One region of the Streptomyces sp. NPDC058052 genome, then DNA from elsewhere that is predicted to be linked to it. Evidence: riboswitches for the same ligand, from Rfam matches in the RefSeq annotation. Region 1 holds a riboswitch; each other region holds the start of a gene.
What was found. Region 1 has a riboswitch for cobalamin ahead of ACFVU3_RS25505 (ABC transporter substrate-binding protein). Riboswitches for the same ligand answer to the same signal wherever they lie in the genome.
Positions count from the first base shown of each region.

Region 2: it holds a riboswitch for cobalamin, as region 1 does, so the genes downstream of both, ACFVU3_RS30105 (energy-coupling factor ABC transporter permease) here and ACFVU3_RS25505 (ABC transporter substrate-binding protein) in region 1, are expected to answer to the same signal.
Region 3: it holds a riboswitch for cobalamin, as region 1 does, so the genes downstream of both, cobN (cobaltochelatase subunit CobN) here and ACFVU3_RS25505 (ABC transporter substrate-binding protein) in region 1, are expected to answer to the same signal.
Region 4: it holds a riboswitch for cobalamin, as region 1 does, so the genes downstream of both, ACFVU3_RS19745 (ABC transporter substrate-binding protein) here and ACFVU3_RS25505 (ABC transporter substrate-binding protein) in region 1, are expected to answer to the same signal.

Region 1 covers NZ_JBHVRX010000020.1:46,859-50,056, forward strand. The annotation lists gene ACFVU3_RS25500 (FecCD family ABC transporter permease) at 1-661, opposite strand, end outside; gene ACFVU3_RS25505 (ABC transporter substrate-binding protein) at 658-1,635, opposite strand; cobalamin riboswitch at 1,673-1,811, opposite strand; gene ACFVU3_RS25510 (Mov34/MPN/PAD-1 family protein) at 1,834-2,259, opposite strand; gene ACFVU3_RS25515 (amino acid permease) at 2,337-3,198, opposite strand, start outside.
Region 2 covers NZ_JBHVRX010000027.1:79,598-82,795, reverse strand. The annotation lists gene cbiQ (cobalt ECF transporter T component CbiQ) at 1-594, opposite strand, end outside; gene ACFVU3_RS30110 (energy-coupling factor ABC transporter substrate-binding protein) at 601-951, opposite strand; gene ACFVU3_RS30105 (energy-coupling factor ABC transporter permease) at 951-1,646, opposite strand; cobalamin riboswitch at 1,675-1,897, opposite strand; gene ACFVU3_RS30100 (PTS-dependent dihydroxyacetone kinase phosphotransferase subunit DhaM) at 1,951-2,358, opposite strand; gene dhaL (dihydroxyacetone kinase subunit DhaL) at 2,355-2,963, opposite strand; gene dhaK (dihydroxyacetone kinase subunit DhaK) at 2,971-3,198, opposite strand, start outside.
Region 3 covers NZ_JBHVRX010000005.1:113,693-116,890, reverse strand. The annotation lists gene cobN (cobaltochelatase subunit CobN) at 1-1,504, opposite strand, end outside; cobalamin riboswitch at 1,583-1,716, opposite strand; gene ACFVU3_RS09360 (cobalamin biosynthesis protein CobG) at 1,796-3,037, shown strand; gene ACFVU3_RS09355 (precorrin-8X methylmutase) at 3,037-3,198, shown strand, end outside.
Region 4 covers NZ_JBHVRX010000013.1:110,440-113,637, reverse strand. The annotation lists gene ACFVU3_RS19755 (calcium-binding protein) at 1-464, shown strand, start outside; gene ACFVU3_RS19750 (deoxynucleoside kinase) at 856-1,518, shown strand; cobalamin riboswitch at 1,607-1,731, shown strand; gene ACFVU3_RS19745 (ABC transporter substrate-binding protein) at 1,821-2,864, shown strand; gene ACFVU3_RS19740 (FecCD family ABC transporter permease) at 2,999-3,198, shown strand, end outside.

The DNA.
Region 1 (3,198 bases):
TGGGGAGCGCGAGGGTGTCCCAGCGGGCGGAGCCGAGTCCGCCGAGGGACCAGTACAGGGCCTCCTGGAAGTGCTCGGGCCGGCCGGCGGTGACGAGGAGGAGGGTGGTGAGGGCGGAGAGGACGTAGGAGACGGCGACGCCGGCGAGGACGAGCCGGGGGCCGCTCATGGTGGAGCCGCGGCGAGCGAGTCCGTAGACGAGGACGAGGGCGAGGAGGGAGCCGGCGAAGGCGCCGGCGGGGAGGGCGAGGGCGGTCGTCGCCCCGATGCCGAGGACGATGACGAGGACGGCGCCGGTGGAGGCGCCGGAGGAGATCCCGAGCAGGAAGGGGTCGGCGAGCCGGTTCCGTACGAGGGCCTGGAGGACGGCGCCGACGACCGCGAGCCCGGCGCCGACGACGGCGCCGAGCAGGACCCGGGGCAGCCGTACGTCGAGGACGATCGTGCGGTACGGGGAGGGGCCGGCCCGCCCGGTCAGGGCGTCGAGCACCTGGCCGGGCGGGATCCGTACGGAGCCGAGCGCGAGGGAGGCGAGGACGGCGGCCGCGAGCGCGGCGAGGAGTCCGGCGACGACGGCGGTGTACCGGGCCCGCCCGGGCGCGGGCCGCCGCGCGGGGGCGGGGGCGGTCTCCGGGCGGGCGGGGCGGGTTCCGGTGGTCATCGGCGGGTGGCCGGGTGGAGCTGGGCGGCGAGCTTGCCGACGGCGGCGGGGACGCGGACGCCGAGGACGGTGTCGGAGAGCGGGAGGACGGCGAAGCGGTGGTTCCTGATCGCGGGGACGTCCTTGAGGGCGGGGTCGTCGAGGAGGCGGCGCTTCTTCTGCTCGACGGTGGTGGAGCCGTAGTCGTAGATGAGGACGACCTCGGGCCTGCGGGCGACGACCTCCTCCCAGGAGGCGTCGCCGAAGGGCTTGTCGAGGTCGGCGAAGACGTTGCGGCCGCCGGCGCGGGCGATGACGTCGTTGCCGATGCCCCGGCCGCCGGCGGTGAAGGCGGTCTTGTCGCCGCTGTCGTAGACGAAGACGGAGACCGGTTCCACGCCTTCGATCCGCCGGCCGGTGGCGGCGAGGGTGGCGCGGGCGTCCTCGTTCCACCGTTCGGCGCGGTCGGGGACGCCGAAGGTGCGGCCGACCTCGGTGATCTCGCGGTAGAGGTCGTCGACGGAGACGGCGCCGGTGGTGCAGTACTCGGTGTTGAGGCGGGTGGCGACGCCGGCGTCGGCCAGGTCGTCCCTGCTCCGGCCGGCCTTGGCGTCGAAGGCGCTGGTGTAGCCGCCGTAGACGAAGTCGGGGTTCGCGGCGAGGAGGGCCTCCTTGGAGGGGTACTCCTTCGCGAGGACGGGGACGGAGCGGTACGCCTTCGCGTAGGCGGGGAGGACGGCGTCGTCGAGGTAGGCGGTGCCGGCGAGGGACTTCTCCAGGCCGAGGGCGAGCATCACCTCGGTGACGTGCTGGTTCATGGTGACCGCGCGCTTCGGCGGGGCCTGGAGGGTGGTGGTCGTGCCGCAGTTGGTGATCTCGTACGGGAAGCCGGGCGCGGGCTTCGCGGTGCCGGGGGCGCTCGCGGGGGCGGCGGTGCAGGCGGCGAGCAGGGGCAGCAGGGCGGCGGCGAGCGGCAGCCGGTGACGCCAGGTCATGGCGGAGCCTCCTCCGGGGATTTCCACGTCCCCGATCGGTGGTGAGAAGGCGGCAGGTCAGTTCCTGGCTGGCGGCCCCCGGGCGGGGGCCGGTCACAGTGGCGGGACCGCGCCGGATTCGTCACCGGCTTCCTGGGTCCTGCCGCCCTGAAAGGTCGCGCACAGACTACTGGTCCGGACGCGCGGGGAGGGGTACGGCTACGCGTACTCCTCGACGACCTTCACGTCCTCCTCCGTCACGACGCCGTCGACGATCGTGTACGAGCGGAACTGGAAGGGTCCGGCGGCGTCGGTGTCGGCCGTGGAGACGAGCACGTAGTGGGCGCCGGGCTCGTTGGCGTAGGTGATGTCGGTGCGGGACGGGTACGCCTCGGTCGCCGTGTGCGAGTGGTAGATGATCACGGGCTCCTCGTCCCGGTCGTCCATCTCGCGGTAGAGCTTGAGGAGGTCGGCGGAGTCGAACTCGTAGAAGGTGGGCGAGCGGGCGGCGTTGAGCATCGGGATGAACCGCTCGGGGCGGCCCGCGCCGACCGGTCCCGCGACGACGCCGCAGGCTTCGTCGGGGTGGTCCGCGCGGGCGTGTTCCACGATCCGGTCGTACAGGGCCCGGGTGATGGTCAGCATGCCGACAGGATAAGCAGACGGGCCGTTCCGTACCGAGGAGTGGTACGGAACGGCCCGGATGCTGGACGCGACCCTTGTTACGACCGCTTGACGAAGGCGGCGCCCTCGGGGTTGCGGGCCTTGAGGACCAGGTAGGAGACGGCGAGGAGCAGACCCCAGACCGGGGCGCCGTAGAGGGCGACGCGGTTGCCCGCGTCCATGCCCATGGTCACGACGACCAGGCCGATGAAGGCGAGGGCGAAGACGCTGGCCCAGATGCCGCCGGGGGCCTTGAAGGAGGACTGGGGCAGTTCGCCGCGGTCGGCCTTGAGGCGGTAGCGGATCTGGCAGACCAGGATCATGATCCAGGCCCACATGCCGGAGATGGTGGCGAAGGAGACGACGTAGTTGAAGGCGTCGCCGGGCCACTGGTAGTTGATCCAGACGCCGACCATCATCAGCGCGGCCGAGAAGGTGGTGCCGACGAGCGGGGTGCCGCGCTTGGTCAGGCGGGTGAAGAGCTTCGGGCCCTGGCCGTTGAGCGCGAGGTCGCGCAGCATGCGGCCGGTGGAGTACATGCCCGAGTTGCAGGAGGAGAGCGCGGCCGTCAGGACGACGAAGTTGACGATGGCGGCGCCGGCCTGGAGGCCCATCTCCTCGAAGGCGGCGACGAACGGCGAGACGCCCGGCTTGAAGTGGGTCCACGGGACGACCGACAGGATCATGATGAGCGCGCCGACGTAGAAGACGGCGATGCGCCACGGCACGGTGTTGATGGCCTTGGGCAGGACGGTCTTCGGGTCCTTCGACTCGCCGGCGGTGACGCCGACCAGCTCGACCGCGAGGAAGGCGAACATGACCATCTGGAGGGTCATGAGGGTGGAGGCGATGCCGTTCTCGCCGGCGAAGAAGCCGCCGAGGTCCCACAGGTGGGTGATGGAGGCGGTGTCACCGGCGTCG
Region 2 (3,198 bases), on a different contig from region 1:
CTGCGCCCGGTCGAAGGCCCGCACGAACGAGGTCGCGCCGAGCCCGGCCAGCGACCGCCAGACGGCCGCCCGGGTCGTCGCCCCGAGCCGCGCCGCCTGCGCCTGCCGCACCTTGGCCTGCGCGTCGAGCAGCAGGAACACGATCCGGTACATCACCAGGGCCACGTCCACCACCGGCGCCGGCACCCTGGCCCGCACCAGGCGCGGCAGCACGTCGGACACCGGCGTGGTGAACGCGAACAGCAGCACGCCCAGCGAGGCCGAGGCCGTCCGCAGCAACAGTTCCCCGGCGTGCGCCGGCCCGTCCGGAGCCCAGGCCACGGCGCCGCCGGGCCCGCCCACCGCGAACAGCAGCGGGACGGCGCCCGTGACGCAGAAGCCCAGCGGGATCCGGAAGGCCCGCCACAGCTGCCGCCCCGGCACACCGGCCGGGCCGAGCAGCACGGAGAGCGTGGCCGCCGCGACCAGGAGCGCCCCGGGCCACGGCGGCAGACACACCGCGCAGAGGGTCAGGCCGAAGCCGAGCACGGCCTTCTCCGCCGGATGGCGGCGGCGCCAGCGACTGCTGTGCGCCGCCGCGTCGATCGGCAGCATCGGCGGCTACGCGTCCGCGCCCGCGCCCGGGGCGCCGCTCTCCTCGCGGGCCGCGGCCCGCTCCTCGCCCTGCCTCCGGCCGCGCCGCAGCCCGAAGTAGTAGGCGAGGACACCGGCGCCGAGCGCCGCCTGGAGGGCGAACAGCGCCGACTCGATCTCGCCGGACGGCGGCTCGTACAGCGGGCTGAACCACGGCTCGTAGTCCGGCCGGATCTCCGTGATCGCCGTCTCGGCCTCCGCGTCGGCGCCGGTGAACGGCTCCTCCTTGTGGTCGCCGAGACCGAGCGCCAGCGGCAGCACCGCCAGCGCCGCCACGAGCGCCAGCAGCAGGGTGTTGATCTTCGCGTTCCGGCTCATCACGCCGCCGCCTCCTCGCGTCGCTCGGACTTCGGCCGGGCGAGCACGCCGAGCCGCAGCAGGTCGCCCTTGCTGGACTGCGTGAGCAGCCGCACCACCAGGACGGTCAGCAGCCCCTCGCTCACGGCGAGCGGGATCTGCGTCACCGCGAAGATGGAGCCGAACTTCGCCAGCGAACCGGCGATGCCGCTGCCCGGGTCGGGGAACGCGACGGCCAGCTGGACGCTGGTCACGCAGTACGTCGACAGGTCGGCGACGAACGCGCCGAAGAACACGCTCACCATCAGCGGCGCTCCGGACCGCTTCAGCAGCACATAGGCGCCGTATCCCGCCCAGGGCCCGACGATCGCCATCGAGAAGACGTTCGCCCCCAGCGTGGTCAGCCCGCCGTGGGCGAGCAGCAGCGCCTGGAACAGCAGCGTGATCGTCCCGAGCACCGCCATGATCGGCGGCCGGAACAGGATGGCACCGAGCCCCGTACCCGTCGGGTGGGAACAACTTCCCGTCACCGACGGCAGTTTGAGCGCGGACAGGACGAACGTGAAGGCGCCGGAGGCGCCGAGCAGCAGGGTGGACTCGGGGTTGGCGCGCACCTCGCGGGTGAGCGCGCGGACGCCGTGGACGACGAACGGGGCCGACGCGACGCCCCAGGCGGCCGCATGGACGGGGGGCAGATACCCCTCGGCGATATGCATGATCGGGAGACCCTCTCCAGCACCTCGTGGATGGACAACGCGCCCTGGCCGGTCTCCTGGCTGACGGTAGTGACGCCCGACTCCGCCTTCCCACCCCGCGACGGTCTCCCGCGGCGGAGCAGTGGCTTCCCCGAGGGGATGGAGCCGGACCTCCCGATCACAGTGGCGAGGGCCGCACCGGTACTGCACCGGTTTCCCGAACACCAAGGCGCTGTGACATTAGTGTGTTGACCTGCTTCATCACAATGCGGGGTCGGTCACGTGCGCTGCGGAGTCCCCGTACCGGATCCGCCGCCGGGGCCCGTCAGACCTTGCGGTAGCCGTACGCCTCCGAGGCCGCGGCCGTCACCGCGGCGAGGTCGCCGCCGGCGCTCGCCGTCACCAGGGCGGCCACCGCGCCCTCCACGAAGGGGGCGTCCACGAGCCGTGTGCCCTCCGGGAGTTCGTCGCCCTCCGCGAGGAGCGCCTTCACGGTGAGGACCGCGCTGCCCAGGTCCACCAGGACGGCCACCCCGGCCCCCGCGTCGACGTCCCGCGCGGCCGCGGTGACCAGGTCGGCGCTCGTGCCGAGCCCGCCGTCGGGCGCACCGCCCGCCGCCGCGAGCGGTGCCAGGTCGCCGCCGCCGGCGAGTCCCCGCGCCAGCTCCGCGACCGCCGCCGCGACGGCCGCGCTGTGCGAGACCAGCACGATGCCGACCCGGTCCGCGCTCATCCGGCCGCCACCTCCTCCAGCGCGGCGAACAGCAGGGCGGAGGACGTCGCCCCCGGGTCCTGGTGTCCGACCGACCGCTCGCCGAGATAGCTGGCCCGCCCCTTGCGGGCGCGCAGCGGGACGGTCGCGAGGGCGCCTTCCCCGGCGGCGGTGCGGGCCGCCGCGAAGGACTCGGGCAGGGCCGCCACCGCGGGGGTCAGCGCGTCCAGCATCGTCTTGTCGCCCGGGACGGCCCCGCCGAGCTGCCCGACGGCCGCGACGCCGGCCGCCAGCGCCTGAGCGAGTTCGGCCCGTGTGACCTCACCGGCCTCGCCGAGCGCCTTGCCGGCCCGCCGCAGCAGTGTCCCGTACAGCGGGCCGGAGGCCCCGCCCACCGTGGAAATCAGCTGCCGTCCGGCGGCGACGAGGACCGCGCCCGGTGTCGCGGGCGGTTCCTCCGCCAGCGTCCCGGCCACCGCCGTGAACCCGCGCCGCAGGTTGGCGCCGTGGTCCGCGTCGCCGATCGCCGCGTCGAGCTCGGTCAGCCGGCCGGCCTCGCGGTCCACCGCCTCCGCCACCGCTCCCATCCAGCGCACCACGAACGCGGCGCCGTAGGTCTCCGTCATCGCCCGCTCACCGTCCCCAGCGCAGCGCGGCCGTCGACACCGGCGCGTCCCACAGCCGCAGCAGCTCCTCGTCCGCCGCGCACACCGTCACCGAGCACCCCGCCATGTCGAGCGAGGTCACGTAGTTCCCGACCAGCGTCCGCGCGACCGGCACCCGGCGGGCGTCCAGCACCCGCCGCACCTCCGCGTTGAACCCGTACAGCTCCAGGAGCGGCGTCCCGCCCATCCCGTTCAC
Region 3 (3,198 bases), on a different contig from region 1:
AGTGGTGGGAGGGCGGCAGGTCGGGGTCGTGGTAGATCGCGATCGGGTTCTCGCCGAAGCCGCGCGGCGGCTGGATGAGGACGAGGAGGTTCCCGCGGCGGAGGGCCGCGAGGACGATGTCGCCCTCCGGGTTCCGGGAGCGGTCGAGGAACATCTCGCCGGGGGCCGGGCCCCAGTGCTCCTCGACCCGCTCGCGCAGTTCGGCCGGGAGCTCGGCGTACCAGCGCTTGTAGTCGGCGGCCGGGATGCGGACCGGGTTCTTCGCCAGCTGCTCCTCGGTGAGCCACTCCTGGTCGTGGCCGCCGGCCTCGATGAGGGCGTAGATCAGCTCGTCGCCGTCGCCGGAGACCAGGCCGGGGAGGTCCTCCTCCGGGCCGAAGTCGTAGCCCTCGGCGATCAGCCGGCGCAGCAGGGAGACGGCGGAGGCGGGGGTGTCGAGGCCGACCGCGTTGCCGATGCGGGAGTGCTTGGTGGGGTACGCGGAGAGGACGAGCGCCAGCTTCTTCTCGGCGTTCGGGATGTGCCGGAGGCGGGCGTGGCGGACGGCGATGCCGGCCACGCGGGCGGCGCGCTCGGCGTCGGCGACGTAGGCGGGCAGGCCGTCGGCGTCGATCTCCTTGAAGGAGAACGGGACGGTGATGAGGCGCCCGTCGAACTCGGGGACGGCGACCTGGCTGGCCGCGTCCAGCGGCGACAGGCCCTCGTCGTTCTCCTCCCAGGCGGAGCGCGAGCCGGTGAGGCAGAGCGCCTGGAGCACCGGCACGTCGAGCGCGGCGAGCGCGCCCGCGTCCCATGCCTCCTCGTCGCCGCCCGCCTGGGCGGCGGCCGGCTTGGTGCCGCCGGCGGCGAGGACGGTGGTGACGATGGCGTCGGCGCCGCGGAGGACGGCGAGCAGCTCCTCCTCGGGGGCGCGCAGGGAGGCCACGTAGAGCGGGAGGGGGCGGGCCCCGGCGTCCTCGATCGCGTCGCAGAGGGCGCCGACGAAGGCGGTGTTCCCGCTCATGTGGTGGGCGCGGTAGTAGAGCACGGCGATCGTCGGGCCGGGCACGTCCCGGGCGGCCCGGTCCAGGGGGCCCCAGGTGGGGGCGGCGGCCGGGGCCTCGAAGCCGTGGCCGGTGAGGAGGACGGTGTCGGAGAGGAAGCGGGCCAGCTGCTCCAGGTTGGCGGGGCCGCCGTGGGCGAGGTAGGCGTGCGCCTCGGTGGCGACGCCGACCGGCACGGTGGAGGCGGCCATCAGCTGGGCGTCGGGGGCCTGTTCGCCGCTGAGGACGACGACGGGCCTGCCGGTGGCGAGGACCGCGTCGAGGCCCTCCTGCCAGGAGCGGACGCCGCCGAGGAGGCGGACGACGACGAGGTCGGCGCCGTCGAGGAGGCCGGGGAGGTCGGCGAGCGGAAGCCGGGAGGGGTTGGCGAAGCGGTACGGGACCGGGCCCTCGGGCGCGGCCGCGTTGGCCGCGCGGGCGCTGAGCAGGTCGGTGTCGGAGTGCGACAGCAGCAGGAGCATGGCGAGGCTCGGGCCTTCCTCGGGGTTGTCCGCGCCCCGGGTGGTCGTTGGGTTGGGGCCTCCCCTCGCTCGAGCGAAGCCGAGAGCGTGGGGAAGGGAGTTCCTGACTCACCCGGGCCGTCGCCGGCTCGGGCTCACAGTGGCGGGACCGCGCCGGATTCTCACCGGGCTTCCTCCCCGGGGTCCTGGGACCCCATGCCGATCTGCATAGTAGATCGTGGCGTCGGCGGGCCGGAGAGGGTCGGGGAGTCGGCCGGATCACACTCGGTGGCCGCCCGGTTCCCCGTGGGTATGCTCGCCGCCATGCCGCCGACCCCGCCCAGCCCGCCCGAAGCGGGCGAACCTCGCATACGGGACCGAGGCGACGCGTGCCCGGGGGCGCTCCGGCTGCACGCAGCCGCCGACGGTCCCCTCGCCCGACTCCGCCTTCCCGCAGGGCGATTGACGAGTCGTCAGCTCGATGTGCTGGCGGCCGCCGCCGAGGACCTGGGCGACGGCAGCCTCTCCGTCACCTCGCGCGGCAACGCCGAGCTGCGCGGTCTGCGCGACGGCTGCGGCGCCCGCCTCGCCGCGCTCCTCGCCGACGCCGGACTGCTGCCCTCCCCCACCCACGAGCGGGTGCGGAACATCGTCGCCTCCCCCGCCTCCGGACTCGACGGACTCGGCCACGCCGACGTCCAGTTGTGGGCCCGCGCCCTGGACGCGGCGCTCTGCGCGGAGCCCCGCGCGGCGGCCCTCTCCGGCCGCTTCCTCTTCGTCCTCGACGACGGCCGCGGCGACGTCACCGGCCTCGGCGGCGATGTGACCTTGATCGCAGCACCGGGCGGCGCCGCGCTCCTGACGGCCGGCGCCCGGACCTTCCGGCTGCCCGCCGCCGACGCCGTCCCGGCCGCGCTCGCCTGCGCGCTCGCCTTCCTCGACGCCGCCGAGGCCGCCGGCACCGGTGCCTGGCGCCCGCGCGAGCTCCCCGCCGGGCACCTCCCGGAGTGGGCCGGTGCCCTGGCCCGCGCGGGGATCGCCGCGGAGCCCGTACCCTCCTCCTCCCCTCCGCCGGCGCTCCCGCCCGCACCCGGCCCGCTCGGCGGCCACGCCCTCCACGTCCTCGCCCCCCTCGGCCGGCTGACCGCCGCCCAGCTGCGGGCGCTCGGCGGGGGCGCGGCCGAGGTGCGGCTCACCCCGTGGCGCGGGGTGGTCGTCGTGGGGCCGTCCCCGGACCTGCTCCCCGCGCTCGCCGCCCACGGCCTGATCACCGACCCCGCCGCCCCCGGCACCGGCGTCACCGCCTGCACCGGGACCCCCGGCTGCGCCAAGTCCCTCGCCGACGTGCGGGCGGACGCGGCGCGCGCGCCCGGCGGACCGCTGCCCGTGCACTACTCCGGCTGCGAGCGCCGCTGCGGGCATCCGCACGGCCTCCGGATCGAGGTCACCGCACGGGACTCCGACACCTACCTGCTGGACGGCGCCCCCGTCCCCCGTTCCGCCCTGGCCGAGGCCGTCGCGGCGGCCCGCCAGAGACCGATGGAGAGCCGATGATGTACGAGTACGAGAAGGACGGCGCCGAGATCTACCGCCGCTCCTTCGCCACGATCCGCGCCGAGGCGGACCTCGGCGCCCTGCCCGCCGACGTCGCCACCGTCGCCGTCCGCATGATCCACGCCTGCGGCATGACCGACCTCGTCCGGGACATCGCGTAC
Region 4 (3,198 bases), on a different contig from region 1:
CCACGGTGACGATCGTCGCCGAGCCCTCGCGTACGGGCACCCTCACGGACACCGCGACGGTCAGCGCCGCCCAGTCCGACCCGACGCCGGGCAACAACACCGCGACCCGCGCCACCACGGTGGACAACAGCCGTGGCTGCACGATCATCGGGACCAGCGGCGCCGACACCCTGAACGGCACGTACGCCGGTGATGTGATCTGCGCGCTCAGCGGCAACGACACCGTCAACGCGGGCTTCGGCAACGACACCGTCCACGCCGGGCCGGGCAACGACCGGGCGGACGGCAGCTACCACAACGACACCCTGATCGGCGGTCCGGGTTCCGACACCCTCCTCGGCGACTACGGCAACGACACCCTGAACACGGTGGACGGCGTGGCCGGCAACGACACCGCGAACGGCGGCCTCAACACGGACACCTGCACCACGGACCCCTCCGACACCCGCATCAGCTGCCCCTGACCCCTCCCTGCCGGGGCCCGCGACCGGAGCGGGCCAGGCCCCCCGCCCGGCCGGCGGCGCGCAGGACACCGCGCCGCCGGCCGGGCTCCGGCACGGGCCGGCGGCCCGAACCCGGCCGCCCGGAAGCGGCGGCTCGCCCGCGCCGGATCGTCATCTAAAATTCAACGCGGCTGCGGGGCCGCGACCTGCCGCGACGAGCGGTGGTCGCGGAACGGCCGGCCCACCGGTCGAGGAGAGCGATCCGGTCCAGGGAGGGGTCCCGGCCCCGAAGGACCACATGACGTTGATCACGAAAGCCCGGGGAATCGCCTGACCACCGGCGCGCGTCTCAGTGGTACGGGAGGCCCATCTCCCCGTCCACGTACAGAAGACCCCCAGGGAGAAGTGAGGTATGCCGGTGATCTGCGTCGGAGGCATGATCGGGATCGGCAAGACGAGTGTGGCCGAGCTGCTCGCGAAGGAGCTGGGCACCGAGGTCTTCTACGAGAGCGTGGACGACAACCCGATCCTCCCGCTGTTCTACTCGGCGAGCCCCGAGGAGATCCAGGCGAAGCGCTACCCCTTCCTGCTCCAGCTGTACTTCCTGCAGACGCGGTTCGCCGCGATCAAGGAGGCGTACAAGCAGGACGACAGCGTGCTCGACCGGTCGATCTACGAGGACTGGTACTTCGCCAAGGTCAACCACGACCTCGGCCGGATCAGCTCCCTGGAGATGCAGGTCTACGAGGGCCTGCTCGACGAGATGATGCGCGAGATCGAGGGCCTGCCGTACCGCAAGGCGCCCGACCTCATGGTCTACCTCAAGGCGGACTTCGAGACGGTGCTGCACCGGATCGGGCTGCGCGGACGCGACTTCGAGCAGGACGAGAGCCTCGTCGAGTACTACCGCACGCTGTGGACCGGTTACGACGAGTGGGTGCACCAGCACTACTCCGCCAGCGACGTCCTCGTCGTCGACATGAACCACACGGACGTCGTGAACAACCCCGACGACGCGGCCCGCGTGGCCCAGGAGGTCAGGAACGCCCTGGCGGCGGTCGCGCACCGCGCCTGACCCGCGGGGCGGCACCAAGATCCCTCTGTGGTAGCTTGCCCGGGCCAGTCGCACCTCTGTACGCACCGACGCGGTACGTGCACGGGTCAGGGAATCCGGTGGGAATCCGGAGCTGACGCGCAGCGGTGAGGGTGACGGGCGGGACATCGGCCACTGGACCCCCGAGGGGTCTGGGAAGGCGTCCCGTCCGGACGATCCCGAGTCCGAAGACCTGCTGGCGCCCCGGGGGGCGCGGGTCGCCGTCCGGGGAGCACCGTACGACAGGCTCCGCGCATGAGCCGTGACGCAGAGGACTCCCCACCGTGCCCTTCGCACCTCCCGTCCGTTCCGCCGTGCTGCTCGTGGCCGGCGCCGTTCTCGTGGCCGGCTGCGGCGCCGGCGCCCCCGCGGCCCCGGCCGGAGGGAAGGGGCCGGCCTCCGGACCGGGCCCCGTCGCCCTCGACAACTGCGGGCAGCGGGTCGAGGTCGCCCACACGCCGCGCCGCGCCGTCGCCCTCGACCAGGGCTCGGCCGAGATCCTCTTCTCGCTCGGCCTCGCCGACCGCATGGTGGGCACGGCCACCTGGACGGATCCCGTCCTGAAGGGCCTGGAGAAGGCGAACGCCACCGTCCCCCGGCTCGCCGAGCGCTACCCGTCGTTCGAGAAGGTGCTCGACACCGAACCCGACTTCGTCAGCGCTTCCTTCCTCTACACGCTGGGCAAGGGCGGTGTGGCGCCCAGGGAGCGGTTCACGCGGCTCGGCGTTCCCACCTACCTCTCCCCCACCGACTGCGTCGGCAAGGACAACAGCGGCGACGGCGACGGCGTCCGGACCGCGCCGCTGACCATGGACACCGTGTACGGCGAGGTCCGCGACCTGGCCAGAATCTTCGGCGTCCCGGAGCGCGGCGAGAAGCTCGTCGGCGAACTCCGCGCCCGCGTCACGAAGGCCACGGCCGGCGCCGACTTCGCCGGCGCCTCCGTCCTCTACTGGTTCTCGGACTCCCAGGGGCCCTACATGGCCGGATGCTGCGGCGCGCCGGGGATCGTCAGCGGGGTGCTCGGCGTGAAGAACGTCTTCGACGACACGAAGGAGGAGTGGCCGCAGATCAACTGGGAGACCGTCGCCGACCGCGACCCCGACGTGCTGGTGATCGCCGATCTGACCCGCAAGGCCCAGTCGGCCGAGAGCGCCGCGAAGAAGATCGAGTTCCTGGAGTCCCACCCCGTCACCCGGAACATGACGGCGGTGCGGAAGAAGCGGTACGTGATCCTCAGCGGCCAGGCCATGAACCCCACGATCCGCACCGTCGAGGGCATCGAGCAGGTGGCCGCCGCGCTGCGGACGTACGGGCTCGCGAAGTGACCCGGTCCCGTACGGCGGGAGACTCCGGACGGACGGCCGACGGCTCCCGCACGACGGCACGCTCCGGACGGACGGCCGACGACTCCCGTACGACGGAAGGCTCCGGACGGACCGTCCTCCGTGCCTCCCGGGCGCTGCCGCCCGTCGCCGGGGCCGCCGGGATCCTCCTTCTGTGCGCCTCCGTCGCCCTGGCCCTCACCATCGGTCCGGCGGACATCCGCGTCGCGGACGCCTGGTCCGTCGTCGCCTCCCGCCTCGGCGGGAACCCGTCCGGGCTGAGCCCGATCCGCGACGGCATCGTGTGGGACCTGCGGCTGCCGCGCACCCTGCTCGC